DNA from 2 places in the Streptomyces sp. NPDC014889 genome. Region 2 is predicted to be linked to the other one. Evidence: riboswitches for the same ligand, from Rfam matches in the RefSeq annotation. Region 2 holds a riboswitch; the other holds the start of a gene.
The links. Region 2 has a riboswitch for glycine ahead of gcvP (aminomethyl-transferring glycine dehydrogenase). Riboswitches for the same ligand answer to the same signal wherever they lie in the genome.
Positions count from the first base shown of each region.

Region 1: another riboswitch for glycine. It lies ahead of gcvT (glycine cleavage system aminomethyltransferase GcvT); the one in region 2 lies ahead of gcvP (aminomethyl-transferring glycine dehydrogenase).

Region 1 is NZ_JBIBWH010000011.1:36,784-52,412, reverse strand. Features, by position in the region: gene ACF09J_RS22550 (ABC transporter ATP-binding protein) at 1-214, opposite strand, end outside; gene ACF09J_RS22545 (ABC transporter ATP-binding protein) at 211-1,305, opposite strand; gene ACF09J_RS22540 (ABC transporter permease) at 1,302-2,309, opposite strand; gene ACF09J_RS22535 (ABC transporter substrate-binding protein) at 2,381-4,150, opposite strand; gene ACF09J_RS22530 (ABC transporter permease) at 4,186-5,184, opposite strand; gene ACF09J_RS22525 (enhanced serine sensitivity protein SseB C-terminal domain-containing protein) at 5,969-6,748, opposite strand; gene ACF09J_RS22520 (enhanced serine sensitivity protein SseB) at 6,944-7,735, opposite strand; gene ACF09J_RS22515 (AAA family ATPase) at 8,245-8,910, opposite strand; glycine riboswitch at 9,057-9,153, shown strand; gene gcvT (glycine cleavage system aminomethyltransferase GcvT) at 9,311-10,438, shown strand; gene gcvH (glycine cleavage system protein GcvH) at 10,566-10,943, shown strand; gene glyA (serine hydroxymethyltransferase) at 10,961-12,223, shown strand; gene ACF09J_RS22495 (L-serine ammonia-lyase) at 12,325-13,692, shown strand; gene ACF09J_RS22490 (radical SAM protein) at 13,738-14,220, shown strand; gene ACF09J_RS22485 (hypothetical protein) at 14,201-15,629, shown strand, end outside.
Region 2 is NZ_JBIBWH010000017.1:167,621-183,249, forward strand. Features, by position in the region: gene ACF09J_RS30145 (amino acid transporter) at 1-299, shown strand, start outside; gene ACF09J_RS30150 (helix-turn-helix transcriptional regulator) at 401-796, shown strand; gene ACF09J_RS30155 (hypothetical protein) at 793-1,137, opposite strand; gene modA (molybdate ABC transporter substrate-binding protein) at 1,289-2,113, shown strand; gene modB (molybdate ABC transporter permease subunit) at 2,110-2,952, shown strand; gene ACF09J_RS30170 (ABC transporter ATP-binding protein) at 3,002-4,093, shown strand; gene ACF09J_RS30175 (molybdopterin-binding protein) at 4,155-4,574, shown strand; gene gcvP (aminomethyl-transferring glycine dehydrogenase) at 4,636-7,521, opposite strand; glycine riboswitch at 7,697-7,791, opposite strand; gene ACF09J_RS30185 (PRC-barrel domain-containing protein) at 7,906-8,289, shown strand; gene ACF09J_RS30190 (DNA polymerase IV) at 8,199-9,659, opposite strand; gene ACF09J_RS30195 (MerR family transcriptional regulator) at 9,762-10,445, opposite strand; gene ACF09J_RS30200 (bifunctional nuclease family protein) at 10,637-11,110, opposite strand; gene ACF09J_RS30205 (MerR family transcriptional regulator) at 11,191-11,928, opposite strand; gene ACF09J_RS30210 (FHA domain-containing protein) at 11,946-12,806, opposite strand; gene ACF09J_RS30215 (DUF881 domain-containing protein) at 12,937-13,806, opposite strand; gene ACF09J_RS30220 (small basic family protein) at 13,812-14,144, opposite strand; gene ACF09J_RS30225 (DUF881 domain-containing protein) at 14,141-15,037, opposite strand; gene ACF09J_RS30230 (sugar phosphate nucleotidyltransferase) at 15,190-15,629, opposite strand, start outside.

The sequences.
Region 1 (15,629 bases), on a different contig from region 2:
TGATGACCCGGCCCATGGTCGACTTGCCGCAGCCCGACTCGCCGACGACGCCCAGAGTCTCGCCCTTGCGCACCTCGAAGTCGATGCCGTCGACGGCCTTCACCGCGCCGACCTGCCGCTGCAGAATCCCCTTCTTGATGGGGAAGTGCTTGGTCAGGCCCTCGACCTTGAGCAGGACCCCGTCGGCAGCGTCCGTCTTCTTCGTCTCACTCACAGCTTCGGCGCAATCTCTTCGGTCCAGATCCGCGTGCGGTCCTCAGCCGAGAGGTGGCAGGCGGACCAGTGTCCGGTGTCCACCAGCTCCAGCTCCGGACGCACCGTGCGGGTGACGTTCCCCTTGGGGATGTCCGCGTACGGGCACCGCGGGTGGAAGGCACAACCGGACGGGACGTTGATGAGGCTCGGCGGCTGGCCCTTGACCGGGATGAGCCGCTCTGAGGTCTCGCGGTCGATGCGCGGCATCGAGCCGAGCAGCCCCCAGGTGTACGGGTGCTGCGGCCGCTCGAAGATCTCGTCGACCGGGCCGCGCTCCACGCACCGGCCGCCGTACATCACCAGCACGTCGTCGGCGATCTCGGCGACCACGCCGAGGTCGTGCGTGATGATGATGACCGCGGAACCGAACTCCTTCTGGAGGTCGCGGATCAGGTCGAGGATCTGCGCCTGGACGGTGACGTCGAGCGCGGTGGTCGGCTCGTCCGCGATGAGCAGCTCGGGGTTGTTGACCAGCGCCATGGCGATCATGGCGCGCTGGCGCATACCGCCGGAGAACTCGTGCGGGTAGCCGTCGACGCGCTTGTGCGGCTCGGGGATGCCGACCCGGTCGAGCATCTCGATGGCCCGGGTGCGGGCGACCTTCTTGCTCACCTTGTGGTGCACCCGGTAGGCCTCGACGATCTGGTCGCCGACCTTGTAGTACGGGTGCATCGCGGACAGCGGGTCCTGGAAGATCATCGCCATCTCCCGGCCGCGCAGCTTGCGCACCTCGTCCGGGTCGGCGTTGACCAGTTCCTTGCCGTCCAGCCAGATCTCGCCGGACATCTGGACGTTCTTGCCGCGGGCGCCGAGCCGGTGCAGGCCCATGATCGCGAGCGAGGTGACCGACTTGCCGGAGCCGGACTCGCCGACGACGGAGAGCGTCTTGCCCTTCTCCAGCTTGAAGTTCAGCCCGTCGACGGACTTGACCAGGCCGTCGTCGGTCGGGAAGTGCACCTTCAGGTCGCGGACCTCGAGGAAGGCCGTCGGGGCCTTGGCGGTGGCGGCCGGCTCGCCCACGGCGGCGCCTGTCTTGGAGAGTTCGGTCATGAGAGCCTCACCCGCGGGTCGGCGGCGGCGTACAGCAGGTCCACCAGAAGATTTGCGATCACGACGAAGAACGCGGCGAGCATGGTCACGCCGAGGATCTTGGGCAGGTCGTTGTCGGTGATGCCCTGCACCGCGTACTGGCCGACTCCGTGCAGCGAGAACACGGTCTCCGTGATCAGCGCACCGCCGAGCAGCAGGCCGATGTCCATGCCGAAGACGGTGATGATCGGGGTGAGCGCGGCCCGCAGCCCGTGCCGGACCACGACTGTGCTCTCGCCCAGGCCCTTGGCCCGGGCGGTGCGGATGAAGTCCTCGTTCATCGTCTCCAGCATGCCCGAGCGGGTGAGCCGCGCGTAGATGGCGGAGTAGAGCAGTGCCAGGGAACACCACGCGGGGAAGAGCGTGTTGGCCCACTGGGCGGGGTTCTCGGTGAACGGGACGTAGGTGCGTCCGAAGATCGGCCACTGGTAGGTGAAGAGCAGGATCGCCAGGTTGCCCGTGAAGAACATGGGCAGGGAGACACCGGCGAGCGCGACACCCATGAAGGTGCGGTCGAAGATGGAACGCGGCTTGAGGGCGGAGATGACGCCGACCGTCACGCCGGAGAGCAGCCACAGGGCGGCCGCACCCGAGGCCAGTGAGAACGTCACCGGCATACGGGAGGTCAGCTCGGGCCAGACCGCCTCATGGGTCTTGAAGGAGTAGCCGAAGCACGGCGCGTCGCAGTGCACCGAGGTGGGGCCCAGGTCATAGGTGGCGCCGGCCACGATCCCCTTGATGAAGTGCCAGTACTGGACGTAAAGGGGCTGGTCCAGACCGAGGTTGTGCTTGACCGCGATGATGTCGGCCTTGGAGGGGCTCTTGCCGATGTACTGCTGCGCCAGCTGGTCAGCGGACTGACCGGCGAGCCGCGGCAGCAGGAAGAAGATGGCGAAGGTGACCGCGGAGACGACCAGCAGCAGGATCACTGCTGCGAACGTCCGGCGGAGGATGTACGAGATCACGGGGCCGGCGCCGATGCCCGCGGGCTGTAAAGCCCGCGGGCACCAATGCCTTCACCTGCCTTCCGGGGCTGCTACTTCGTGGTGCCGATGTTGAGGTAGTCGTACTGACCGCTCCAGGCCGCCGAGGAAACCAGGTTCGTGGCGTTCTGCGGGCGGGCCAACAGGACCTTGAAGTAGGTCAGCGGGACGATCACGGCGTCGTCCATGGTCTTCTTGTCGATCTGCGCGTACAGGGCGTTGCGCGCGGCGTCGTCCTGCGTCGCGATCGCCTTGGAGAGCAGGCCGTTGACTTCCTTGCTGTCGTACTGCGACAGGTTGGTGTTACCGGACTGGCTGATGGCCTCGCCGTTCAGGATCTGCTGCAGGAAGCCGTAGCCCGAGGGCCAGTCGGCACCCCACTGCATCATCATCAGACCGATGTTCTGCTTCTTCGTGACCTTCGGGACACCCGCGTAGTCGGTGAAGTACTTGCCCGACGGGTACTGCTTGAGGGTGGCCTTGATGCCGACCTTCTGCAGCGAGTTGATGATCGCCGTGGCGGCGTCGATCTCCTGCTGGCGGTCGGAGCGGGCCGAGATGTTCGTCGTGATCGACGTCTTGCCGCAGGCCTTCAGGTGCTCCTTGGCCTTGGCCACGTCGCCCTTGTTGTCCGCGGTCGCGTAGACGTCCGACTTCTCGTAGCCGGTGATGTCCGGCGGCAGGACGGTGGAGGCGATCTCACCGCGGATCGGGCCGCCCTCGGCGGTCTGCACCGAGGCCTTGTCGATCGCGTACTGCACGGCCTTGCGGCACTCGACGTTGTCGAACGGCGCGACCTTGGTGTTGATCGCCATGTAGACCAGGCGGCCACCGAAGGTGTTGTCCGTGTTGGCCCGCTTCTTCGGGTCGCTGAGGAGCTGCGCCTGGGTCGAGGCCTGGACACCCGTGCCGACGAGGTCGATCGCGTCGCCCGCGAGGACGTCCTTGTCGATCGTCTCCGGGTTGACCTTCATGTTGACGACGATCTTGTCCGGAAGCTGCGTGCGCAGCGAGTCCGTCTTCGCGTCCCAGTTCTCGTTGCGCACGAGGACGACCTGCTTGCCCTCGGAGTAGCTCTCGAACTTGTACGAGCCCGAGGACACGATGTTCTTGACGTAGTCGACGCCCTTGTCCTTGTCCTGAGGCACCGGAGCGGTCTCCGGGGCGGCGACCAGGTAGTCGAACTCCTGGAAGGCCTGCTTCAGGTGGAAGACGATGGTGGTGTCGTCCGGCGTCTCGATGGAGGACAGGCCCTTGGCGCTCTTGTCCTTGTAGGGGCCCTTGTACTTGTCGCCGCCCTTGAGGAGCTGCTGGAAGTAGTTGGGGCCGAGCGAGAGCACGTCACGCGCGAAGTTCGACCGCTCGACGGCGTACTTGACGTCCTTCGTGGTGATCGGCGTGCCGTCCTGGTACTTCAGACCCGAACGGATCTTGTACGTCCAGGTCTTGCCGCCGTCGCTCGGGGTGCCCTTGCCCTCGGCCAGGTCCGGGACGAGGGTGTTGCCCTCGGTGCCGGCGCCGGGCTTGAAGGTCATCAGCGGGCGGGCCCACAGCCGGCTGAGGTTGTACATGTACGCGTAGTACGTGTTGCCCGGGTCGAAGGAGTCCGGGACGTCGGACATCTCGTAGGTGAGGGTGCCGCCCTTCTTGCTGGAGGCGTTGACGACCCCCTTGGTCGCGGCGTCGGCCCCAGCCGATTTGGTGCCGTTGTCGTTCTTGTTGTCATCGGCCTTGCTGCAACCTGCGACAAGCAGGCTGACAGAGCCGATGGCCGCAACCGCGGCCAGCGCTGACCTTCGCATGATGGGCGGGTTCCCCTCCATTGTTCGGAAACTTGTTGGGCTCTCGGCAGCTGTAGTCAGCGGCTGCGCGGGTCGAGAGCGTCGCGGAGACCGTCGCCGAGCAGGTTGAACGCCAGGACGGTCACGAAGATGGCGAGCCCGGGCACGATCATGTACTGAGGGTCGACCTCGTAGAACGTGACCGCTTCCCGGAGCATGCCGCCCCAGGAGGCCTGCGGGGGCTGGATGCCGACGCCGAGGAAGCTGAGGGAGGCCTCGAAGAGGATGTTGGTCGGGATCAGGAGCGTCGAGTAGACGATGATCGGACCGACCAGGTTGGGCATCAGTTCCCGGAACAGGATGTACGGGCCCCGGGCGCCCATGCCCCGGGAGGCGTCCACGAACTCGCGCTCGCGCAGGGCGAGCGTCTGGCCGCGGACGATCCGGCCCAGGTAGGGCCAGTTGAAGAAGCCGATGATGAAGATCAGCACGCTGAGGTGCAGCGGCAGCCCGGTGAGGCCGAACGCGCCGCCCTGCAGGGTGGCGGAGATGGCGATCGCGAACAGCAGCAGCGGGAAGGCGAGGAAGGTGTCCATCAGACGGCTGATGATCGTGTCGACGCGCCCGCCGTAGTAGCCGGCCACGACGCCCATGATCGCCCCGATGACGTTGGACAGGATCGTCGCGCCGAACGCGACGACCAGCGACACCCAGGATCCCTCGAGGATGCGGGTGGCGATGTCACGGCCGAACTTCGGGTCCACGCCCAGCGGGTGGTCCGCGCTCATGCCGCCCCAGGCGCCGTTGGGCAGCGAGGTGTTGGGGTCGATCAGATCCTGGTTGAACGCGTTCGGGTCGAGCCCGAACACGGCCTGGATGGGACGCGAGAGGATCGCGAGCAGGATCAGCAGGAGCACGATGACGCCACCGGTGACCGCGACCTTGTCCTTCTTGAACCGGGTCCAGGCGATCTGTCCGAGGGAACGGCCCTCGATCCGCCCCTTGCCGGCACCAGCGAGCACAGCCTCCGGCTGCGTCTCGGCTGCCGCCCCGGTGGTCTCGATCGGTGCGGTCACAGTGACCTGACCCCTCTCGCCGGTGGTGACCGGCCTTTTCCCCGCCGCTGTGGACGGCTTTGGTTCGATTGCCTGCTGCGCGATGGCGGCAGACGGATGCGGCACGACTGTCCGGCGGATCCCCCGAATGGTTCGATCACAGGATCGAAGGCCCTGCATCCGCGAGGCGAGTCTTCAACGGGCCGGCGATCACTCGCCAGGGCTGACCGTGAATGGATGCGCAAACGTGATGCGGGTTGGGGGTTTCCGTTATCCGGACACAGGGTAGCGCCTCTCGAACGTGCTCCGCTCCACCCAACTGGCCGGATCACGGCACGACTTGGCCCCCCTGCGGAGATCACAAACCAGACGAACAGCGCTTTCTCGTCCGGTACCCGCGGACCGGATACGCCCTGCTCAGAGCCTTGCGGACGGCCTTTCCCGCACCGGGGGCACGACCCGCTCGGCGGGAGCTCCGGCACCGGTGAACGGACGTTCCGGCACGGCGCACCCCGGCCCGTCCCGGCGCGACGCAGCGGTCCTCACCAGCGTCTCGACACGGAAGTCCGGTCGCCCCGGCAACCGGACTTCCCGGCGCTTCGGGAGAGGGTCCCGGCGGGGCGTGGCGGCCACGGGCGGGGACCCGGCGCCGGTGTCCCGCCGACGCCCGGCGCCCTGACCGCTCGGCGCGGTCAGCATGGCGCGATACATCCACTCGGTCCAGGAAAGCGCCCGTGTCAGGGGCGGCGCCGGCGACCGGGATCGGGTGCGCGTTTCCGTCCGAACCGCTGGATGACGAACGCGCTCAGTAGGCCCACTGGTCGGGGCGGGGGTACCCGGCCGCCGGGGGTGCTTGGCTCTCGCGGTCGTAGAACGGGCGGGAGTTGGCGCGCAGCCACATCGCGACCGGGTCGTACTCGTCGGACATCGCGACCGTCGACACCGGCAGCCCGTCGGGGACGGCGCCGATGGACTGCTGCATCATCATCCGCACCGAGTCGACGGCCGGCGGCGAGGTGTCGTACACGTCGAGGCCGATGGCGAGGTACGGCGCCCCGAACGCGGGCTGCACCCAGGCGCGCCGCAACGAGCGCAGGGCCGGGGTGCGTTGGGCGTTCTGCGTGAGCAGCGCGTAGAACTTCGCTGCCTCGACGGCGGGTTCGGACAGGGAGAGCGGGCCCGCGGGCTGGCGGTCCAGGCCGGTGGCGATGCGGCGCAGGTCCAGCCAGGGGATGCCGACGCCGCCGCCCGGGGCGTGCGGGTTCAGCCAGAGGCCGTAGTGGTCGGGGTAGAGGGTGCGGGCCACGTCGAGACCGTCCACGACCTCGTACGAACGGTTCCAGCCGCTGGCCGACAGCTCCTGGGCGGAGGTCACGCAGGGCGCGTAGCCGTGCCCGTCGACCTCCATGTGGCCGTACTGGGCGTCGGGGGAGCCGGCCTGGCCGTGCCACAGCAGCATCCAGACCTGGCCGGAGGACGGGGTCGCCAGGGCGCGCAGCAGCGCCTCGTAGGCGTCGTAACGCCCGGGCGTCACCTGGCGCAGCGTCTGCTCGACCTGTCCGGCCGTGGTGCCGCTGGCGCTCACTTGTACCGCCCCTCCATACAACCGACGTTTCGACCGAGCCGTGGGTCCGGGTCCTGTCGTCACCTTCCCGCCGTCCGCCCGGCGGGCAGGCGGAAAGTGACGGCAGGGCTAGCTTAAGCCGCCGTCCGGCGGCCGGGGACTCGCCGTGCGCCGCCGACCGCGGATCGTGTGCGCTTCCCGCGTCCCCGGCCGGACTCAGTGGGCGTGCTGGTAGAAGGGGCGGACGTTCTCCCTCATCCAGTCCGCCACGGGATCCTGGGCCACGTCCAGGAGGACCAGGTTGACCGGCCACTTGGCCGGGTTCCCCGCCAGGGCGCGGCCCAGGGCGTCCAGGGGGCCGGCCTGCGGGTCGCCGTCCCACTGGGACAGTTCGACGCCTATGAACATGACCGGCTCGTCCGTCTCGACGACGGCCAGGCAGCGGCGGGCGGTGCTGACCACGCCGGTCGCGGCGAACTCGGCGCCGGCGGCGGCGAGGAAGTCCACCGGGTCGTCCTGCCAGTCCGGTTCGAAGAGGCGGACGCGGCCGCCGCCCGACGGGCCGTCCAGCGGGGTGTGCCCCGCCCGGCACAGTTCGGCCACGGCGGCCGGCGGCAGCGGGACGCCGACCACGCCGTCCGGGTTGAGCGCGATGCCGGCCTGCGGGGGCAGTCCGCGCGCGAACTCGAGGGCGGGCGCGACGGTGTACGCCATGTGCGGGCCCACGACCTGGCGGAACTGCTCCTCGGAGCTGAAGACCGGCACGTACGCCTGGCCGTCGATGTCCAGCGTGGGCAGGTCGAGCGGGCCGCTGCGCGGGCCGCCGCCGTTGGGCAGGGGCACCCAGAGGAAGCTGCGGCCGAGCACCTCGACGATCCGGCCGCCGGCGGACGGTACGCCGAGGGAGGCGGACAGCACCTCCTCCAGCTCGTTGCCGGGCCATCCGCCGTGCGGATGGGAGTGCGCCTGTGCCGGAAGGTCTGCGGAGAAGTCCGCCGGGAAGTCCATCTGCTACCGCCTGCTGTGAACCACTGCTGTGGCCGAAAGGCTATCGGGTACGCGCCCGAACCTCACGAAAACTCCCAGGCCCGCCCCTACCCGGCGAGTACCGTCACCGTCCCGGTGGCCGGCACGGCACGCACGGCGCCGGTACGGGTCCGGTGCGCCGGGCGGTCGCGCGGGGGCAAGCCGGAACACGCCCGGCGGGCGCGGACAGCGGGGCGGTGCGCGCACCACGCCGCGGCGTCGGCGGGCGGGCCCCCAGGCCCGGCGGGCGGACAGCGGGGGCAAGCCGGAACACACCCGGCGGGCGGGCAGCGGGGCGGTGCGTGCACCACGCCGCAGCATCGGCGGACGAGCCCCGGGCTCGGCGGGCGCGGACAGCGGCGCGGTACGTGCACACGCCGCGGCGTCCGCGGGCGGCCCCTGCCCGGTGGCCGGCGCCGTGGGCCGGGTCGGTGGCCGGCGTGCGGTGCCGTTCGCGGCTTTCGTGCTCCGGGCGGCGCGGCGGGCCGCCCTCAGGGGCCGAACTCGATGTGGTGCAGGTGTGTCGCCGCGGTGCGGTCCAGGAGGGTCGCCGAGCCGCAGCCGCTGGGGAGGGTGTCTCGTTCGAGGGTGCGGAGCAGGTCGGTCGTGGTGCGGCGGTGGCGGCGGAAGGCGTGGCGGGAGACGGCGCGGCCCCGGGCGAGCTGGCCGGTCAGGGCGATGGCGGGGGTGACGTCCAGCAGGACCAGGTGCAGGGTGGCGCCGCGGCGGCGGGCGGCGCGGGCGAGCCAGGCGCGTACCCAGCGCTGGGTGCCGCAGTCGTGGACCACGAGCGCCGCCCCGCAGCGCAGCGCGCGCCGGAGCGTCGCGAAGTGGGCGAGGCGGACCAGGGGGCGGTACAGCGCGTAGGGGAGGTGCGCGGCCAGGCGGGCGTCCCAGCGGTCGCGGGTGTCCTGGGAGTCGACGCGGACGCCGTGCACCGCGCGCCGCATCAGCGTGGACTTGCCGCTGCCGGGCAGGCCCGTGACCACGACGAGGTCGCGCGGGCCGAAGCGCAGCGTCCGCGGGCCACGGCCGGACCGGTCCCGCAGGTCGCGGACCAGGGGCGCGGAGGCCTCGGCCATCGCGTGCGCCGGCGTCGCGGTCACGGCTGTCGTGGACAAGGCCGTCACGGATAAGGCCGTCCTGCGCGTCGTCATCATTCCTCCCAGCGAACGTAAAGAGAAGGTAATGTGCGAGCGCCGCGTTTCCGTGCACGTACTGCCACAGGTCGGTCACGGATGCCGACCTGCCGCGAAGCGGGCCGGGCGTGCAATGATGTGCGCGCAACTGCATATCGGCCGCTTGAATCCGCGCGGGAGAGTCCCCAGCCGTCTCGCTGGGGCGCCGAAGGAGCAAGTACCTCCCTTGAATCTCTCAGGCACCGTTACCGCGCGGGCGAGGCACATCTGAAAAGCGGGCCGCTGGCGCAGTGGCTCCACCCAAGGTGCAAGCCGTGGTCCGTCCGTCCGACGGCGGTCATGGCGAACCTCTCAGGTTCCGATGACAGATGGGGAGGACACGATCCGTCCTCGCCTGTCATGCCTGGGAGACCGTCCGATGAGCAGTACCGAACCCGACCGACCCCGCCGCACCGCGCTCGACGCGCTGCACCGCTCGCTCGGCGCGACGATGACCGACTTCGCCGGCTGGGACATGCCGCTGCGCTACGGCTCGGAGCGCGACGAGCACATCGCCGTGCGGACGAAGGCCGGCCTCTTCGACCTGTCCCACATGGGCGAGATCACCGTCACCGGCCCGCAGGCCGTCGCGCTGCTGAACCACGCCCTGGTCGGCAATATCGCCACGGTCGGTCTCGGCCGGGCCCGCTACACCATGATCTGCCAGGCCGACGGCGGCATCCTGGACGACCTGATCGTCTACCGGCTCGGCGAGACCGAGTACATGGTCGTCGCCAACGCCTCCAACGCCCAGGTGGTGCTCGACGCGCTCACCGAGCGGGCGGCCGGCTTCGACGCCGAGGTCCGCGACGACCGGGACAACTACGCGCTGCTGGCCGTGCAGGGCCCCGAGTCCGCCGGCATCCTGAAGTCCCTCACCGACGCCGACCTGGACGGCCTGAAGTACTACGCCGGCCTCCCCGGCACGGTCGCCGGCGTCCCCGCCCTGATCGCGCGCACCGGCTACACCGGCGAGGACGGCTTCGAGCTGTTCGTGGCCCCGGGCGACGCGGAGAAGCTGTGGCAGGCGCTGACCGAGGCCGGCGCGGACGCGGGTCTCGTCCCCTGCGGTCTGTCCTGCCGGGACACGCTGCGCCTGGAGGCGGGCATGCCGCTGTACGGGCATGAGCTGTCGACCTCGCTGACCCCCTTCGACGCGGGCCTCGGCCGGGTGGTCAAGTTCGAGAAGGAGGGCGACTTCGTGGGCCGCGAGGCCCTGCTGGCCGCCGCCGAGCGCGCCGCCGCCGAACCGCCCCGGGTGCTCGTCGGCCTGGTCGCCGAGGGCCGCCGCGTCCCGCGCGCCGGGTACGCGGTCGTCGCTGGCGGCGAGGTGATCGGCGAGGTCACCTCCGGCGCCCCCTCCCCCACCCTGGGCAAGCCGATCGCCATGGCGTACGTCGACGCCGCGCACGCCGCTCCCGGCACGGCCGGTGTCGGTGTGGACATCCGGGGCAACCACGAGCCGTACGAGGTCGTGGCGCTGCCCTTCTACAAGCGGCAGAAGTGACAAAGCGGCGCGCGTGACACCGTCGTAGCCGTCACGGGGGCGACGTGAGGCACGTCACCCCTGGCCGCGCGCGCCTTTCGCCCTCCCCATTCATCACCATTGACCCGCGTACAGGAGAATTCTGGCCATGAACAACCCTCAGAATCTGCGCTACAGCAAGGAGCACGAGTGGCTGTCGCCCGTCGAGGACGGCGTGGCGACGATCGGCATCACGGAGTTCGCGGCCAACGCGCTCGGCGATGTCGTCTACGCCCAGCTCCCGGAGGTCGGCGACACGGTGGCCGCGGGCGAGACCTGCGGCGAGCTGGAGTCGACGAAGTCGGTGTCCGACCTGTACTCCCCCGTCAGCGGTGAGGTCACCGAGATCAACGAGGACGTGGTGAGCGACCCGTCGCTGGTGAACTCCGCGCCCTTCGAGGGCGGCTGGCTGTTCAAGGTGCGCCTGGCCGAGGAGCCCGCCGACCTGCTCACTGCCGACGAGTACGCCGCCGAGACGGCCGGCTGAGAATCGGACACACGCACATGACTGTTCTCAACACTCCCCTGCACGAGCTCGACCCGGACGTGGCCGCCGCGGTCGACGCCGAGCTGCACCGCCAGCAGTCCACGCTGGAGATGATCGCCTCCGAGAACTTCGCCCCGGTGGCGGTCATGGAGGCGCAGGGCTCGGTCCTCACCAACAAGTACGCCGAGGGCTACCCCGGCCGCCGCTACTACGGCGGCTGCGAGCACGTCGACGTGGTCGAGCAGATCGCCATCGACCGCATCAAGGAGCTGTTCGGCGCCGAGCACGCCAACGTGCAGCCGCACTCCGGCGCGCAGGCGAACGCGGCCGCGATGTTCGCGCTGCTCAAGCCCGGCGACACGATCATGGGTCTGAACCTCGCCCACGGCGGGCACCTGACCCACGGCATGAAGATCAACTTCTCCGGCAAGCTCTACGACGTCGTCGCCTACCACGTGGGCGAGGACGGCCGCGTCGACATGGCCGAGGTGGAGCGCCTGGCGAAGGAGTCCAAGCCGAAGCTGATCGTGGCCGGCTGGTCCGCCTACCCGCGGCAGCTCGACTTCGCCGCGTTCCGCCGGATCGCGGACGAGGTCGGCGCGTACCTCATGGTCGACATGGCGCACTTCGCCGGCCTGGTGGCCGCGGGCCTGCACCCGAACCCGGTGCCGCACGCCCACGTGGTCACCACCACCACCCACAAGACGCTGGGCGGCCCGCGCGGCGGTGTCATCCTGTCCACCGCCGAGCTGGCCAAGAAGATCAACTCCGCGGTGTTCCCCGGTCAGCAGGGCGGCCCGCTGGAGCACGTAATCGCCGCCAAGGCGGTGTCCTTCAAGGTCGCCGCGAGCGAGGAGTTCCGCGAGCGCCAGCGTCGTACCCTGGACGGCGCCCGCATCCTGGCCGAGCGCCTGGTCCAAGGCGACGTCCGGGCGGTCGGCGTGGACGTCCTGTCCGGCGGCACGGACGTGCACCTGGTCCTGGTGGACCTGCGCGACTCCGAGCTGGACGGCCAGCAGGCCGAGGACCGCCTGCACGAGCTCGGGATCACCGTCAACCGCAACGCGATCCCGAACGACCCGCGCCCGCCGATGGTCACCTCGGGCCTCAGGATCGGCACGCCGGCCCTGGCCACCCGCGGTTTCACGACCGAGGACTTCACCGAGGTCGCGGACGTGATCGCCGAGGCGCTGAAGCCGTCCTACGACGCCGAGGCCCTCAAGGCCAGGGTGCGCGCCCTGGCCGACAAGCACCCGCTGTACCCGGGTCTGAACAAGTAAGTCCCGTTCCGAGGAGTGCCGCGTGCGGGCCGGAGAACCCGGCCCGTGCGCGGCGCCCCGCCCCTCGCACCCCCAGCACCACCCCGTCTTGAGGAGTCACCGTGGCCATCTCGGTCTTCGACCTGTTCTCGATCGGCATAGGCCCGTCGAGCTCCCACACGGTCGGCCCGATGCGGGCGGCCCGCATGTTCGCCCGCCGGCTGCGCAACGAGGACCTGCTGGAGCGGGCCGCGTCGGTCCGCGCCGAGCTGTACGGCTCCCTCGGGGCGACGGGCCACGGCCACGGCACGCCGAAGGCGGTGCTGCTCGGCCTCGAGGGCGCCTCGCCGCGCACGGTGGACGTGGAGACGGCCGACGAGCGGGTCGAGACGATCCGGACCTCCGGCCGGCTGAGCCTGCTCGGCAAGCACGAGATCGCGTTCTCCTACGACGACGACATGGTCCTGCACCGCCGCAAGGCGCTCCCCTACCACGCCAACGGCATGACCCTGTGGGCGTACGACGCCTCCGGCGCCGAGCTGCTGGCCAAGACGTACTACTCGGTCGGCGGCGGCTTCGTCGTGGACGAGGAGGCGGTGGGCGCGGACCGCATCAAGCTGGACGACACGGTGCTGAAGTACCCCTTCCGCTCGGGCGACGAGCTGCTGCGCCTGACGAAGGAGACGGGCCTGTCGATCTCCTCGCTGATGCTGGAGAACGAGCGGGCCTGGCGCACCGAGGAGGAGATCCGCGAGGGCCTGCTGGAGATCTGGCGGGTGATGCAGGCGTGCGTGGGACGCGGCCTGTCCCGCGAGGGCATCCTGCCGGGCGGTCTGAAGGTGCGCCGCCGCGCCGCCGTCACCGCCCGCCAGCTCCGCGCCGAGGGCGACGCGACGGCCCGCGCGATGGAGTGGATCACCCTCTACGCAATGGCGGTGAACGAGGAGAACGCGGCCGGCGGCCGGGTGGTCACCGCCCCGACCAACGGCGCGGCCGGCATCATCCCGGCGGTCCTGCACTACTACATCAACTTCATCCCCGGCGCGGACGAGGACGGCGTGGTCCGCTTCCTGCTCGCCGCCGGCGCGATCGGCATGCTCTTCAAGGAGAACGCCTCCATCTCCGGCGCCGAGGTCGGCTGCCAGGGCGAGGTCGGCTCCGCCTGCTCGATGGCGGCGGGCGCCCTCGCCGAGGTCCTGGGCGGCACCCCCGAGCAGGTCGAGAACGCCGCCGAGATCGGCATGGAGCACAACCTCGGCCTCACCTGCGACCCGGTGGGCGGTCTGGTCCAGATCCCCTGCATCGAACGCAACGGCATGGCCGCGGTCAAGGCCGTCACCGCCGCCCGTATGGCCATGCGCGGCGACGGCTCCCACAAGGTCTCCCTCGACAAGGTCATCAAGACCATGAAGGAGACCGGCGCGGACATGTCGGTGAAGTACAAGGAGACGGCCCGGGGCGGGCTCGCGGTGAACATCATCGAGTGCTGAGGGAGCGGGCACTGACCAGCGCGTTTGCTTCTTTCAGTGCTGTCGGTGCCTTCCCTGCTTACGCGATGGAAAGCCCCTCAGTCCCTGGGGTCCCGGCTGCCGGACATCGTCCAACTCGCCCGACACATCGAGCTGGAGCGGCTTCGTGACGTCGGCTTCAGCGCGATCTTCGTCGGCTGCGAGTCCGGCTCCGACCGCATGCTCAAGCTCATGACCAAGAACGCGACGGTGCAGGACACGATCGACGGCTGCCGGCTCCTCTCCGCGGCCGGGATCATCCAGCTGACCAGTTGGATCCACGATCTCCCCGAAGAGACCGAGGAGGACCGCTGCCCCAGGTCCCTGTCGAGGGCGATCACGGTTGATGATACCTACGCTGAAGAGTCGCCTCTGGCAACGGCTCCCGGCTCCCCACGCGCGATGTCACAGACAGCCCATACACTCCGAACCCGTCGGAGACAACAGATCCGGCGGGAGCCGAACAAGGTGCCATGCAAGGGAGCGGCCGATGGGGCAGGCACGCTATGACCAGCGGGTGCGGGCCTTCGTCGAAGTCCGCGGTGGTCAGCAGGACTGGGAGGAGGCCAAGGAGCGGTTTCTTCAGCAAGGCTGGCCCATCCGCGGCGAACACCCCTCTGGTCAAGGACCGCTGGGGAATGCCGTTGACCCGTCTCCCGACTCCCGGGTCTACGAGATCGAAGTGCGCCTCTTCGGTATCGCCAAGGGATGTGACCGAGGTGCGGCCGATCGAATCCGCAAGGTGGCGCAGGCCGCAGGGCTGGAAGCCTACGTCTTACGTGCCGAACGCCTGCATCGGGACCGGGAGACACGCTCCCGTTGGCGCATCATCGACGCTCAGGCCAGACGACGCGCCCTCGACTCGCCTTGGCGCCGGTACGTCGCCAACTGGGCCATGGCTCGCGGCGCCTACGACGTCGGTGGCCTCATAACCGGCCCCGCACGACAAGCCCTGCGCTTGGCACGTACCGGAAACCCGACGGCCGGTTCAAGAGTCGCCGTCCGTCCCTTGGACGGCATGTGGAAGGACCCGGTGCGCCGCTGGCCGGAGGAGGAAGGCAACCGCCGGGCCCTTCATGCCGTCGTGTGGGCTTTTATGCCGGCTGTGGCCCTCGCCTTGGCAGCCCATGCAGTACCGGCAAGTCTGTGGTTCTGGGCCCTGGTCGCGCTTACCGGCGCTGTGAGAGCAGCACACGCCGGTTGGCGGCTCTTCCCCGACGGCAAGGCAATGGGCGCGGTACTGGTCCTCCTGGCGTCCGGCTTCTTGACGGCTGCCGGGCGCGGACTTCTCGGCAGCGAAGCCTGGACGCCCTCCACGATGTCCTACACCGTGCTCGTTCTCGGGGTGGTCGCGGGACTTTGGCTCCTGGTACGGCAGTGGACGTGGGGTGAATGGGTCGGATGGGCTGTCCCCCTCGTCACCACGCTGCTGATCTCGAGTTTCGTGGCAGCGGGATCGGTGCTCCACGCCCTGTACGCCGACGGGCTGGACCTGAGCGTCGACGATCTCGACGTCCCGCCACTCTGGCAGTTCATCGCCTCGCTGAAGCTCGTATCGATGCTGGCCTACGTGTTGATCGTCCCTGCCTGGTGGGGCATCGCCCGGCACCGCCACCACTTCTACGCAGCGCCCGGCGAGCGCACGAACGTCGTTCTGAATGCCCTCATCTTCGTTGCCCTTTTGGCCGCCACGGCCGGAATAGCCCTGGACTCGACCAGCCAGGCTGTCGAACGCACCAAGGCCGCTGCCGAACGCGGCACGAAATCGCCGGCGTACTTCGGCGTCGAACCTTCCTGGACGTGCGTACGGACGACCGCCGAGCTCGGGAACATCCCTGGTGAGGGCCCCGCGCTGAACCCGGATCGTCCCTACCTGCTCATCAACGTCGCAGGCAGCACTATCGTGCTGTGGGACCCGA
Region 2 (15,629 bases):
ACCCGTCGGAGTTCGAGGCCGGACTGTCCGTGCGCGGGGAGGTCAAGCACGACCGCTACCGGGTCCTGGCCATGGAGTCCGCGTCCGTCCCGAACGCCCTGGCCGCGCTCCTCCTCCATGTCCGGGAGATGACCGACCGCACCCCGCACATCTACTTCGAGTGGACCGAGGGCAACCCGTTCGCCAACTTCCTGCGCTTCTTCCTCTTCGGACAGGGCGAGGTCGCGCCGGTCACCCGCGAGGTGCTGCGCGAGGCGGAGCCGGACCGCGCCAAGCGCCCTCGGGTGCACACCGGCTGAGCCGCGCCGGACGGCGGCGGGTGCCCACCGGCCGGCCCGCGCCCGCGAACGGCCCACCCCCAGGTCCGCGTCACCCCGCCTGCGGCCCTATCGTGACCGGCATGCAGTCCTACACGATCGGGCAGGCGGCCCGGCTGCTCGGCGTCAGCCCGGACACCGCGCGCCGCTGGGCGGACGCGGGCCGGATGGCCACCCACCGCGACGACAGCGGACGCCGGCTCATCGACGGCCGGGACCTCGCCGCGTTCTCGGTCGAGCTGGCCCGGAGCGGCGGCGGCGAGGAAGGTCCCTCGTACACGTCGGTCCGCAACGCCTTCGCCGGCATCGTGACCGCCATCAAACTCGGCGACGTCGCCGCCCAGGTGGAGATCCAGGCCGGCCCGCACCGCCTCGTCTCCCTGCTGACCCGGGAGGCGGTGGAGGAGCTGGGCCTGGAGGTCGGTATGGAGGCCACCGCCCGCGTGAAGTCGACGAACGTGCACATCGACCGCGCCTAGAGTCTCTCGTTCGGATCACGCCGGGCCGGCGCGCGGTAGCCGCCGTCCACACGGATCGCCCGTACGCCGCTGGCGTATCGCGCGCCGCAGCGGTCCCGCGGCAGGACGAGCTGGGGACCGTCGCCGTCGAGCTGCCGGTCCTTGCGCAGGGCCGGGTCGAACCCGGGTCCGGCCGCGGACAGCACGTCGTACAGGCGCGGTCCGGTGAAGTGGTGGTACTGCATTCCGCTGGTGGCGCAGGCGAAGGCGACGCCCACCCCGTGCTGGGACCACCAGACCAGATCCCGGCCATCACCTCCGCAGGGTCCGCACCCGAACGACCGCCCCGTGCAAACGCACATGCAAGCCATCCATGGCGCGTCACCGGCTCATGCGATGCAACAGGGGCCTTACACCTGGCAATTGCGGCAGTATGATCGCTTCACGGCCGTCAATCGGCCGTGGCAGGGCGCGACAGCTTCTTCCGTGCAGAGCCAGAGGAGTAGAACCGTGATGACCCGTTCCACGCGACGGACCAGAATGCTGCAGTCGGGAGTGGCGGGGGCCGCGGCGTTGCTCGGCCTCAGCGCCTGCTCCTCCTCGTCCTCCGACGGCTCGTCCGAGGCCGGATCCGACGCGTCGGCGTCCTCCGCGCCGAAGCTGTCCGGCACCGTGACCGTCTTCGCCGCCGCCTCGCTGAAGGAGACCTTCACCACGCTCGGCAAGGAGTTCGAGCAGCAGCACCCGGGCACCAAGGTCACCTTCAACTTCGGCGGCAGCGACAGCCTCGCCGCGAGCATCACCTCCGGTGCCCCCGCCGACGTGTTCGCCGCCGCCAGCCCCAAGACCATGGCGATCGTGACCGACAAGAGCGAGGCGGCCGGCACACCGGTCACCTTCGTCCGCAACCAGCTGGAGATCGCGACCGCGCCCGGCAACCCGGACAAGGTCTCCTCGCTCAAGGACCTCACCAGGTCCGGCCTGAAGGTCGTCCTGTGCGACAAGACCGTGCCCTGCGGCGCCGCCGCCCAGAAGGTGCTGGACGCGAGCCACCTCAAGCTGACCCCGGTCTCCTACGAGCAGGACGTCAAGAGCGCCCTGACGAAGGTCGAGCTGAAGGAGGCCGACGCGGCCCTCGTCTACAAGACGGATGTGAAGACCGCCGCCGGCCGGGTCCAGGGCGTGGAGTTCCCCGAGTCGTCCGAGGCCGTCAACGACTACCCGATCGCCCTGCTGGGGAACGCGCCGAACGCAACGGCGGCCAAGGCGTTCATCGATCTCGTGACGTCGGCCGACGGCCAGAAGGTCCTGACCGGGGCCGGGTTCCTGAAGCCGTGACCGCAACCGACGAGGCCCGTGCCGTGACCCGGAGGAACGGGTCCGGGCGCGGCCGCGCGCTCGGCGGCGCGCCACTGCCTCTGCTGGTCCCCGCCCTGGTCGGCCTGGCCTTCCTGCTGCTGCCGCTGCTCGCCCTGCTGATCCGGGCTCCCTGGCGCAGCCTCCCGGACCAGCTCACCAGCGCCGAGGTGTGGCAGGCGCTCCAGTTGTCCCTGATCAGCGCCACCGCCGCCACCGCCGTGAGCCTGGTGCTCGGCGTCCCACTGGCCTGGCTGCTGGCCCGTACGGACTTCCCCGGACGCGGATTCGTACGCGCCCTGGTCACGCTGCCGCTGGTACTGCCCCCCGTCGTGGGCGGTGTGGCCCTGCTGCTGGCCCTGGGACGCAACGGCGTCGTCGGGCAGTGGCTGGACTCCTGGTTCGGGATCACACTGCCGTTCACCACGGCCGGGGTGGTGGTCGCGGAGGCGTTCGTGGCCATGCCGTTCCTCGTGATCAGCGTCGAGGGCACGCTGCGGGCCGCCGACCCGCGCTACGAGGAGGCGGCCACCACACTGGGCGCCTCACGCTTCACCGCGTTCCGCCGGGTCACCCTGCCCCTGATCGCGCCGGGCATCGCCGCGGGCGCCGTGCTCGCCTGGGCGCGGGCGCTCGGCGAGTTCGGCGCCACGATCACCTTCGCCGGCAACTTCCCCGGCCGTACGCAGACCATGCCGCTGGCCGTCTACCTGGCCCTGCAGAACGACCCGGCGGCGGCGATCTCCCTGAGCCTGGTCCTGCTCGCGGTGTCGATCGCCGTACTGGCGGGTCTGCGGGACCGCTGGATGACGGCCTCGTGATGACGCCGCCGCCGATCCCGACCCGCCCCGTATCCAGGACGTTCATCTCATGACCGACATCGACCGGACCCCGGCCGGCGTGCGTTCCGGGGGCGCGCCCGGGGAGGGCCTGGACGCCCGCCTCGTCGTCGACCGCGGCGCCTTCCGCCTCGACGTCGCGCTCACCGCCGCCCCGGGCGAGGTGGTGGCGCTGCTCGGCCCGAACGGCGCCGGGAAGACGACGGCGCTGCGCGCCCTGGCGGGCCTGGTGCCGCTCACCGGCGGCCATCTGCGCCTGGACGGCGCCGCGCTGGACCGCACGCCGCCCGAGGCACGCCCGGTCGGTGTGGTCTTCCAGGACTACCTGCTGTTCCCGCATCTGTCGGCCCTGGACAACGTGGCCTTCGGACCGCGCTGCCGGGGCGCGTCCAGGGCCGAGGCCCGCGCGCAGGCGGCGCGCTGGCTGGACCGGATGGGCCTGGCCGACCACGCCGGCGCCAAGCCCCGCCGCCTCTCGGGCGGCCAGGCGCAGCGGGTGGCCCTGGCCCGCGCCCTGGCCACCGGGCCCCGGTTGCTGCTGCTCGACGAACCGCTCGCCGCCCTCGACGCCCGTACCCGTCTCGAGGTCCGCGCCCAGCTGCGCCGGCACCTCGCCGAGTTCGAGGCCGTCGCGGTCCTGGTCACCCATGACCCGCTGGACGCGATGGTGCTGGCCGACCGGCTGGTCGTCGTCGAGCACGGCCGTGTCGTGCAGGAGGGCACCCCGTCGGAGATCGCCCGCCGTCCGCGCACCGACTACGTCGCGCAACTGGTGGGTCTGAACCTCTACCGCGGGGAGGCGGAGGGCCACACCGTCCGTCTCGCGTCCGGTCCCGCCGTCACCATCGCGGAGGAGCTGTCGGGAGCGGTGTTCGTGGCCTTCCCGCCGAGTGCGGTCACTCTCTTCCGGGACCGCCCCTCCGGCTCCAGCGCGCGCAACCTGTGGCACTGCGAGGTCGCCGGTCTGGAGACCCACGGTGACCAGATCCGCGCCGACCTGACGGGCGAGCTCGCCCTCACCGCGGACCTGACGACGGTCGCGGCCGCCGAACTCGACCTGCACCCGGGCGCGGCGGTCTGGGCGACCGTCAAGGCGACGCAGACCCACGCCTACCCGGCTTGAGGCACCGGCCGCCCTACGGTGGGTGATCATCACGTCCCCCCACCCCCGCGAGGCACCCCCCATGAGCCTGAGCATCCGCAACCAGTTGCCCGGCACGGTCACCTCCGTCACTCCCGGCGAGGCGATGGCCCTCGTTCATGTGCGCCTGGACGGAGGCGGACAGCTCACTTCCGCGATCACCCGGGACGCCGTCGAGGACCTGCGGCTGACCGAGGGCACCGCCGTGCGCGCCCTGGTGAAGTCGACGGAGGTGTCCCTGGCCACCGGGCCGGTGGAGGGCCTGTCCATCCGCAACCGGCTGCCGGGCACCGTCAGCCGGATCACCCTCGGCGCGGCCATGGCGTCCGTCCGGGTCGGTGTGGAGGGCGGCGAGCTGACCGCCGCGATCACCACGGATGCCGCCGCGGAACTCGGCCTGGCGGAGGGCACGCGCGTCACCGCCCTGATCAAGTCGACCGAGGTGTCCCTGGCCACCGTGTGACACGGCGGGAAAAGCCCGTGGGCTCCCGCCCGGGTCGGACGGGAGCCCACGAACCGCTCACTCAGTCCTCGTACGCGTCCAGCGGGGGGCAGGAGCAGACGAGGTTGCGGTCGCCGAAGGCCTGGTCGATGCGGCGCACCGGCGGCCAGTACTTGTCGGCCGCCGAGACCCCGGCCGGGAAGACGGCCTCCTCACGGGTGTAGCCGTGCTCCCACTGCCCGCCGAGCGCGGCGGCGGTGTGCGGGGCGCCGCGCAGCGGGTTGTCGTCCTCGGCCCACTGGCCGGCACCGACCTTCTCGATCTCGGCGCGGATCGCGATCATCGCGTCGCAGAACCGGTCCAACTCGGCCAGGTCCTCCGACTCGGTCGGCTCGATCATCAGCGTGCCGGCCACCGGGAACGACATCGTCGGCGCGTGGAAGCCGTAGTCGATCAGCCGCTTGGCCACGTCGTCCACGGTCACGCCGGTCGCCTTGGTCAGCGGGCGCAGGTCGATGATGCACTCGTGGGCGACCAGGCCGCCGGGACCGGTGTAGAGCACCGGGTAGTGCGGCTCCAGGCGCTTGGCCACGTAGTTGGCGCTGAGCACGGCCACCTGCGTGGCCCGCTTGAGGCCCTCGCCGCCCATCAGGCGGACGTAGGCCCAGGAGATCGGCAGGATGCCGGCCGAACCCCACGGCGCGGCCGAGATCGGGCCGACCCCGGTCTCCGGGCCGGCGCCGGGCTGCAGCGGGTGGTTGGGCAGGTACGGCGCCAGGTGGGAGCGCACGCCGACCGGGCCGACGCCGGGACCGCCGCCGCCGTGCGGGATGCAGAACGTCTTGTGCAGGTTCAGGTGGGAGACGTCGCCGCCGAAGTGGCCCGGCTTGGCGAGGCCCACCAGGGCGTTGAGGTTGGCGCCGTCGACGTACACCTGGCCGCCGGCCTCGTGGACCTGTGCGCAGATGTCGGCGACGTGCTCCTCGAACACGCCGTGCGTGGACGGGTAGGTGATCATCAGCACGGCCAGCTGCTCGCCGTACTGCTCGATCTTCGCCCGCAGGTCCTCGACGTCGACCTCGCCGTCCTCGGCGGTCTTGACGACGACGACCTTCATGCCGGCCATCACGGCGCTGGCGGCGTTGGTGCCGTGCGCGGAGGACGGGATGAGGCAGATGGTGCGCTGCTCGTCGCCGTTGGCCCGGTGGTAGCCGCGCACGGCGAGCAGACCGGCCAGCTCGCCCTGGGAGCCGGCGTTGGGCTGGAGGGAGACCTTGTCGTAGCCGGTGACCTCGGCGAGACGTTCCTCCAGCTCACGGATGAGCGTGAGGTAGCCCTCCGCCTGCTCGGCGGGCACGAACGGGTGCAGCTGCCCGAACTCCGGCCAGGTGACCGGCTCCATCTCGGTCGTCGCGTTGAGCTTCATGGTGCACGAGCCCAGCGGGATCATGCCGCGGTCGAGCGCGTAGTCACGGTCGGACAGGCGGCGAAGGTAGCGCAGCATCGCGGTCTCGGACCGGTACTGCTGGAAGACGGGGTGGGTGAGGTAGGCGTCGGCGCGCAGCAGCGCCTCGGGCAGCGCGTCCCCGGCCGCCGCGTCCAGCGCCTCGATGTCGCCCCCGACACCGAAGGCGGCCCACACGGCGCGCAGCCGGTCCCGGTTGGTGGTCTCGTCGCAGGCGATGGAGACGTGGTCGGCGTCGACGAGGCGCAGGTTCACACCGCCCTCGCGGGCCGCGGCGACGACCTCGGCGGCCCGCCCCTCGGCCTTGACGGTCAGCGTGTCGAAGAACGCGCCGTGCACGACCTCGAAACCGCCCGCGGCGAGGCCCTCGGCGAGGACCGTGGCGTAGCGGTGGGTGCGCAGCGCGATGTCCCGCAGGCCCTCGGGGCCGTGGTAGACCGCGTACATGCCGGCCATGACGGCGAGCAGCACCTGGGCGGTGCAGATGTTGCTGGTGGCCTTCTCGCGGCGGATGTGCTGCTCACGGGTCTGCAGGGCGAGGCGGTAGGCCTTGTTGCCGTCGGCGTCGACGGAGACGCCGACCAGGCGGCCGGGCAGGCTGCGCGCGAACTTCTCGCGCACCGCCATGTAGCCGGCGTGCGGGCCGCCGAAGCCCATCGGCACGCCGAAGCGCTGGGTGGTGCCGACGGCGATGTCCGCACCGAGCTCGCCGGGCGACTTCAGCAGGGTGAGCGCGAGCAGGTCGGCGGCGACGGTGACCAGGGCGCCCAGCTCGTGCGCCTGGTCGATGACGGGCTTGAGGTCGCGCACGGCGCCCGAGGCGCCCGGGTACTGCAGGAGCACGCCGTTGATCTCGCGCTCGGCGATCTCGGCGGGGATGCCCGCGCCGAGGTCGGCGACGACGACCTCGACCCCGGTCGGCTCGGCACGGGTCCGGATGACCGCGATGGTCTGCGGCAGCGCGTCCGCGTCGACCAGGAACAGGCCCTTCTTGTTCTTGCCCATGCGCCGGGACAGCGACATGGCCTCGGCCGCGGCGGTGCCCTCGTCGAGCAGGGACGCGCCGGAGGTCGGCAGACCGGCCAGGTCGGCGACCACGGTCTGGAAGTTCAGCAGCGCCTCGAGGCGGCCCTGGGAGATCTCCGGCTGGTAGGGGGTGTAGGCCGTGTACCAGGCCGGGTTCTCCATGACGTTGCGCAGGATGACCGGCGGAGTGAAGGTCCCGTAGTAGCCGAGTCCGATCATCGAGCCGAGGACCTGGTTGCGGTCGGCGAGGGTGCGCAGCTCGGCCAGCACCTCGGCCTCGGTGCGCGCGCCCGGCAGGTCGAGGGCGTCGGCGTTCTTGATCACGTCGGGCACCGCGGCGGCGGTGAGCTCGTCGAGCGAGCCGTAGCCGACCTGCGCGAGCATCTTCGCCCGCGCCTCCTGGTCGGGCCCGATGTGGCGCTGTTCGAAGGGGATGCCCTGTTCGAGCTCGGAGAGCGGAATGCGCTGGGCGGTCATTGCGGAGGCCTCCTGGTCTGTCACGACCTTCGAGGGACACCACGGCACGGGTGCCCCGACGGCCTCCCCCTCTGTCATCTCAACCTGAGAGTTTCACCGGGCCGCCCGAGGGCTCCGGTTTTCACCGTCGGTGAGAGCGGAAGCCGTCGACACCCGCTCTGCTTTCCAGAGTGACCTCGTCCGTGCGGTACGTGGGCCTGAGAGATTCCGGGGAGGATTTGCTCCTTCGGCGCCCCCGGTGGTGCCGGAGGGCTCTCCCGCACGGGGTCAGCAGCCGTTGCCCAGAGTACCAGCGGGGCAGCCGCACGGGCCTTCGAGTGGCCGCCATGCTGAATGTGCTCTTTTGTAGTGCTTACGGATGAGTTGCGACCATGTGGAGGGACAGTGCAGACGGAGATCGATCCGCGCAACCTGATCGGCCGCAAGGCGTTCGACCGCAACGGCCACAAGATCGGCACGGTGGACGAGGTCTACCTCGATGACGCCACCGGAGTACCCGAGTGGGCGGCGATACGCACCGGCCTGTTCTCCCGGGACGCCTTCGTCCCCCTGGAACCCAGCGAACTGGTCGAGGGCGCCCTCCGCGTCCCCTTCGACCGCTCGCTGATCAAGGAGGCCCCCGACTTCGGCGTGGGCCGCCATCTGTCCCCCGAGCAGGAACTGCAGCTCTACCACCACTACGGCTTGGACGTGGCCCCTCCCCCGGCCGTTCCGGACCACCACTTCGGCAAACTGGCGGGCTCCGGCTCGGGCCCGGACGAGAGCTGAGCCGGAGGAACCTCGGGACCCGGAGGGAGCAGAGGAACCAGCGGAAGGGGTTCGGCCGGTTCCAGGTCCGGGTCGTCCAGAGGGAAGGTGCGTACCCGGCCCGGCGCGGAGCCGGGGGTCTCGAAGCGGACGGTGACGCGGCCGAGACCGCTGCCCTGCACCCATCCGTGACCGTACTCGGCGTGCCGCACGTCGTGGCCTGACGGCCACCGTCGCTCGGTGGGCGCCGGCTGCTGCTCGGCAGGTTCCTCGGGCCGCTCCTCGGCGCCCTCCGCCTCCGTGTCCGCGGCCCGCGCGCCCGCCGCCTGCGCGAACAGGTCCTCCTGGGTGTAGTCGGCGAGCCCGGACACGCCCACGCCGAGCAGTCGTACGCCGCCGGTGGTGTCCACGGAGTCCAGCAGCCGGGCGGCCGCCTCGCGTATCACCGCCGGGTCGTCGGTGGGTCCGCGCAGGGTCTCGGAGCGGGTCAGGGTGGAGAAGTCGTAGCGGCGCACCTTCAGCACGATGGTGCGCCCCGACAGACCGGCCTCGCGCAGCCGCCGTACGCAGCGGTCGGCGAGCCGCTGCACCTCCAGGGCGACCCGGACGCGGTCGTGGATGTCCACGTCGTAGGTGTCCTCGACGGAGACCGACTTCGCCTCGCGCTCGGCGACGACGGGACGCTCGTCGTGGGCCAGCGCCATCGCGTACAGCGCGTGCCCGTGCGCTTTGCCGAGCAGCCGTACGAGTTCGTCCTCACCGGCCTCGGCGAGCTCCTCGACGGTGTGGATCCCGGCCCGCCGCAGATGGTCGCCCGTGGCCGGGCCCACGCCCGGCAGGGTCCGCACGGTCAGCGGTCCGAGCAGGGCCCGCTCGGTGCCGGGCCGGATGAGCACCAGACCGTCGGGCTTGGCCTGCTCGGAGCCGATCTTGGCGAGCATCTTGGACGCGGCCAGCCCCACGGACCCCGTCAGCCCCGTGACGGCCCGGATGTCGGCGCGCAGCCTGATCCCCGCCAGCCGGGCGGACTCCGCGTCCCAGGCGGCTCCCCCGGCCTCCAGGTCCACGAACGCCTCGTCCAGGCTCAGCGGCTCCACCAGCGGCGACAGCGACCGCAGCAGGCCCATCACCCGTTCGCTGATGGAGCGGTAGAAGGCGAAGCGCGGCACGAGGTACGCGGCGTTCGGTGCCAGCCGCCGCGCCTGGGCCATCGGCATCGCGGAGTGGACGCCGAAGACACGCGCCTCGTACGACGCCGTGGCCACCACCCCGCGCGGTCCAAGACCGCCCACGACCACGGCCTTCCCGCGCAGGCTCGGCTTGGACGCCTGCTCCGCGGAGGCGAAGAAGGCATCCATGTCGAGATGGAGGATCGTGGGTGCGGTTCTCACATCTACGATGCTGCACCACACCACTGACAACGCCCCGGACGGACCGGGCCGGGTCGCCTGTCGGCCGGTGGTCCGGGCGGCCGCAGCCGCCCGAGGGGCGGCTCAGACGGCCCGGTTGCGCCGCCGTGCCAACTCGTCGCGCGGGTTGGGTCCCACGAGCGTCTCCCCGGTGTCGATGCGCTCGCCGTGCAGTTGCGACAGCGCGCTCTCCACATCGCGCCACACCACGCCGACGGCGATGCCGAAGATGCCCTGGCCGCCCTGGAGCAGGGCGTGCACCTCGTCGGGCGACGTGCACTCGTACACCGTGGCGCCGTCGCTCATCAGCGTCATCCGCTCCAGGTCACGGAAACCGCACTCGCGCAGATGCTGGACGGCGGTACGGATGTTCTGCAGCGACACGCCGGTGTCGAGGAACCGCTTGACGATCTTCAGGACGACCACGTCCCGGAAGCTGTAGAGGCGCTGCGTGCCGGACCCGTGGGCGGGCCGCACACTCGGCTCGACCAGCCCGGTCCGCGCCCAGTAGTCCAGTTGCCGGTAGGTGATACCGGCGGCCGCGCAGGCCGTCGGACCGCGGTAGCCGATCTGCTCGGTCGTCATGACCGCCGCCCCTCCGCTGCTCGGCACCGCCGTCGGTCGCTGCGGAGCACGACCGGCCACGCCATCGAGAGGGGGATACCCCCCGCTCGGTCGGATCCGAGAGCCCGGGGGAGGGTACGGACCGCTTCCCCCGGCATTGCGTCCGGGGGCACCCCCAGCCGTACCGTCGCCGCTGCTTCTCACGCCGACCTCCGTCCTTGACCTGCCTCCTCGACGGTAGGCAGTCACCAGGGGTGCGTCAACGATCGCCACACTCGGCACGCCGAGTGATAATCACCCTAAGAGTGGTTTCGCGTACCCCGTCGCCGGGAAAGGCTATCCGAATGCTTCGGAGGGAGGACGCGGGGCGGTCTCCCATGGCTCATGCGGGCACTTCACTGGCTGCTGCTGCCGAAGTCCTCCGGCGAGATCTGGTCGAGGAACTCGCGGAACTTCTCCACCTCGTCCTCCTGCTCGTCCGGGATCGCGATCCCGGCGTCGTCCAGCACCGTGTCACTGCCGAAGATCGGCGTCCCGGTGCGCAGGGCCAGCGCTATGGCGTCGGACGGCCGGGCGCTCACTTCGACACCGCTGGCGAACACCAGCTCGGCGTAGAAGACGCCTTCACGCAGGTCCGTGATGCGCACTTCCGTGAGTTCCTGGCCGACCGCCTCCAGCACGTCCTTGAACAGGTCGTGGGTCAGCGGTCGCGCGGGCGCCATGCCCTGCTGGGCGAAGGCGATCGCCGTCGCCTCCCCTGGCCCGATCCAGATGGGGAGGTAGCGGTCGCCTCCCACTTCACGCAGGAGCACGATCGGTTGGTTGGAGGGCATCTCGACCCGGACACCTACGACATCGAGCTCGTTCACACAGCAACCCTAGGCGGTGCCCGGGACGTTTGGGTAGTCGGGCCGGGCATGGGAGGAGGATCCGGCCGTCTCCGGCCCGCTCACGGCAGCCGCAGCCCGAGCGCGGTCTGGACCAGCACCGTGTGAAGTCGCACCGTGAGTTCCGCAAGCTCCTTGGCGCGGGCCTCCGCATGTGCCCTGGTCTGCGGATTGCGGTGCCGCCTCAGCGGCGCCACCACCTGGTCGACGAGCCCCGCCTCCCGGTCGGCGGCCGCCTTCATCACCCGCAGATGCCTCGGCTCGATCCCGAAACGCCCCAGCTCGGACACGAGCGAGGCCACGGTCACCGCCTCGGCGCCGTAGGCCCCGTCCGCCAGCGGAGTGAGCAGCCCGTACGACTCCCACTCCTGGAGCTCCCCCTCCTCGATACCGACGGCGGCGAGCAACTCGTCCCGCCCGATCCGGGCTCCCGCCGGCGCCTCGGCCGGCTGCGGCACGGACCCGCCGTCACGCTGCCGGCCGACCGCCGGCAGATGGACCGCCTCGCCGCGCTCCATGGCGTCCAGGTACTCGCGGATCACCTTCAACGGCAGGTAGTGGTCACGCTGCATCCGCAGGACCAGGGCCAGCCGCTCGACGTCGTCGGTGCTGAACTTGCGGTACCCCGAGGGGGTGCGCCGCGGCTCGACGAGACCCTCCGACTCCAGGAAACGGATCTTGGAGACGGTGACCTCGGGGAACTCGCCGCGCAGCATGTTCAGCACCGTGCCGATGCTCTTCAGCCCACTGTCCGTGGCGGCGGCGCCGTGCCCGGCGCCGCCGCTCGGTGATTGACGCATGGACCTTCCCTGACAGGTCAGACGCCCTGCCGGCTCGAGTAGAAGACCAGCCGGTACTTGCCGATCTGGACCTCGTCGCCGTTGGACAGAGCGACCTGGTCGATCGGCTCCCGGTTGACGTACGTGCCGTTCAGACTGCCGACGTCGGCCACCGTGAACGAGCCGTCCGGGTTGCGCCGGAACTCCACGTGGCGACGCGAGACCGTCACGTCGTCCAGGAAGATGTCGCTCTGCGGATGACGCCCGGCCGTGGTCAGCTCGCCGTCCAGGAGGAAGCGGCTGCCGGAGTTCGGTCCGCGGCGCACCACCAGCAGGGCCGAGCCCAGCGGGAGCGCGTCGACGGCCGCCTGCGCCTCGGGAGACAGCATCGGCGTCTGGCCGGTGGCCTCGGCGTCGTAGGCCTCCAGACCGGAGATGGAGATCGTCGAGGTCGTCTCCGACGAGCGCTCCGGCGTCGCGCCGGGCCGCAGCGGCGCGCCGCAGTTGGAACAGAAGCGGCTGTTCTCCGCGTTGCGGTTCCCGCACCTCGTGCACACCAGGACGGACATGGACGGATCCTCCTGCCGCGGCTGCCCCGCGGGGGCATCGGACGCGTACGGGCCGGCGGCGAACCCTCCAGCCGTACCTGAGGTCGACGGTTCCCCGAAACCTATGCCGCCCGACTGGGCAGGGTCAACCGACGGCGCGCCCTGACCAGCCACCTGGTCCCTGAACAGCGGACGCCGGCCCTCGGCGTCGGGCTGTGCGCGGTGACGGGCCGTCGCGTTCTCGCCGCCCTCTCGCGCGCTCTTGCCGAACAACTTCGCAAACAACTTCACGGGCGATTCCCCTTGACCGAAACAGACCCGCCCGTGGGGCAGGACGAACCCTGACTGCATACACCGGTCGACCCGGACATCCTCACAACGTCCGTATCCACCAGACAGTTTCCACCACGCACCACCCAATCGGTGCGCCGACCCCCCGCAACCTCATGCCCCTGCCGGACGACCGCCATGCACCGCCGGTTCACCGCGAGGACGACCGAGCGTAGTCAGGCGCCTTCGCCGCCCGCAAGGCATCCACGATGATCTTGTCCGAACGGTCGATGGTCACGGTGGCCTGCTCCTTCTCCAGGGTCTGCACCACGCCTCCAGGAATGTTGAGCGCCGGTTCGAGGTCCTGCGGCTTGCCGATGACCTTGAAACGATACGGAGTGTTGATCTTGTTCCCGTCGACGTCCACGCTCTTGCCGGAATCGGTCAGATAGGTGCTCGCGACCACCCGTACACCGTTCACCTCGATCGCCTCCGCACCGGCCGCGCGCAGCTCCTGTATCGCGTCGAGCAGCATGTTCGACCGGACCGTTCCCTTCGTGTCCTCGATCGTGATCGTGACGCCGGGTCCCTGCGCGGCCACCGTGCCCGCGAGGATGCCGAGTTGCTTCTCCTTCTCGGCCGTCTGCCTGCGGGCCTCCTCGGCCTGGTCCGAGCTGTTCTCCAGCTCCTGGCGCTGCTTCTCCAGACCCTGCTTCTCGTCCTCAAGACGCTGAGTACGGTCATCCAGTTCATCGAGAATGCGAACGAGATCCTCCTGCCGGGCGCCGCGCAGCGCGTTGTCGCCGCTGCTGTTGGACGCGACCTGGACCGCGAGTCCGAAGCCGAGGCCGAACAGCAGCAGTGCCACGACGAGTTGGGCCCGGGTGAAGCGCGGCGGCCACAGCCCCTGGGCCAGCCGCCGGCGACCGGTCAGCGCCGGCTCGGAACTCTTCTCGGCGCCCGGGTTCTCACCGGCGGCCGCCTGCGCCGGCACCTCCTCGGGCAGCTCCTGACGCAGCCGCTGCTGCTCGGGCCGGGTGTCGTTCTGCCCGTTCCCGGGCTGTTCGTCCTGTTGGCTCATCACTCTCACGCCCGGAACACATGCCGTCGGATCGCCGCGGCGTTGGAGAAGATGCGGATACCGAGGACGACCACGACACCCGTGGACAGCTGGGCGCCCACGCCCAACTTGTCACCCAGGAAGACGATCAGCGCGGCCACGACCACGTTGGACAGGAACGACACGACGAAGACCTTGTCGTCGAAGATGCCGTCCAGCATGGCCCGCAGTCCGCCGAAGACGGCGTCCAGCGCCGCGACGACGGCGATCGGCAGGTAAGGCTCGACGACCGCCGGAACCTCGGGCCGGACCAACAGGCCGGCCACCACTCCCACGACGAGGCCCAGTACGGCGATCACGATGTGCCCTTCTCAGTGCTCGGCTGTGCTGTACGTACGATCACACTCGGTGCGGCGGCCAGCCGGATGTCGCTCTCCACGGAGATGCTGCCCCGGATGCCGTAGTTGTCCTTCAGCGCCTGGAGGTACAGCCCGTCGGGGCTGTCCTGGAACCGGTCGCGGAGCCGTTCCCCGTCCCCCACGGCGAGCACCGTGTACGGCGGTACCAGTGGCTTGTTGTCGACCAGTATCGCCTCACCCGCGGCCCTGATCGCCGACAGGGCCGTGAGCCGCTGCCCGTTGATGGAGACGGCCTCGGCACCCGACTGCCACAGCCCGTTCACCACCCGCTGCATGTCCCGGTCACGCACCCGGCCGGTGTCGGAGAACCCCGACGCCCCCCGCGGATCGCCGCCGGCGCTCGTGCCGGCCTCCTTGGCGTCGTCCACCACGAGCCGTACACCGGGGCCGTACACCTCGCCGGCGCCCGCCAGCATGCTCACCAGGTCGGCCTGCGGGTTGCCACCGGTGTCCCGGAGCGCCTGGCGCTGCCGCGCGCTCACGTCGTCGCGCAGCTCGTCGACCGTGCCCTCGAGCTTGTCGGCCGCCGCGGTCTCCTTGTCGATACGGTCGATCAGCTCCTGGCGCTCCTTGGCGACGACCGGGGCCGCCACCCGCGCCTGGGCCGCTCCCAGGGTCACCACGAGCGCGGCCAGCACCAGCCCGCCCGCCAGGCCGAGCTTCGCCCGGACGGTTTTCGGCATGCCGCTCTCGCCCGCGGCCTTCTTCCGCGCGGCGGCCTCGGCGTAACCGTCGTCGAGGCTGTGGTCCATGACGTTGGTGATCAACGACATGGAGGCGTCCGGTCGGGAGGGCCGCGCGGGGTTGCTCCGAATGGGGGGATGCTGCGGCATGCCGCACATCGTCGCACGACGCGGCCGTGACCTCCGAATGGGCCCACCGGCGTGCCGGACAGGCCCCCTTGGAGGTCACTTGTCCGGCACGCGCGCGTGCTGTCCGTTTTCCCGGCCGCCGCACTGCTCCAGCGGCTGGTCCACCTGCTGTTCTACCGGCCGGCGCTGTCCACGACGGCCGCCCACTCGTCCAGCAGCGCCTGGGCGGAGGCGTCGTCGGGTCCCTCGGCCCACAGATGGGTGACGGCTTCGGCCGGATCGGGCAGGACCATCACCCAGCGGCCGTCGGTCTCCACGACCCGCACCCCGTCCGTGGTGTCCACGAAGCGGTCTCCGGCCGCCTCGACGACCCGCCGCATCACCAGACCCTTGACGGCCCACGGCGTTGCCAGATCACGCTTGAGGACGTGGGCGCGCGGGATCCTGGCGTCGATCTGGCTCAGGGTGAGCTGGGTGCGCGCGACCAGGCCGATGAGCCTTACGAAGGCCGCCGTCCCGTCGTAGACGCTGCTGAACTCGGGGACGATGAATCCGCCCTTGCCGTCGCCGCCGAAGATCGTCCCCTCCTCGCCGCCGACCCGGGTGAGGTCGT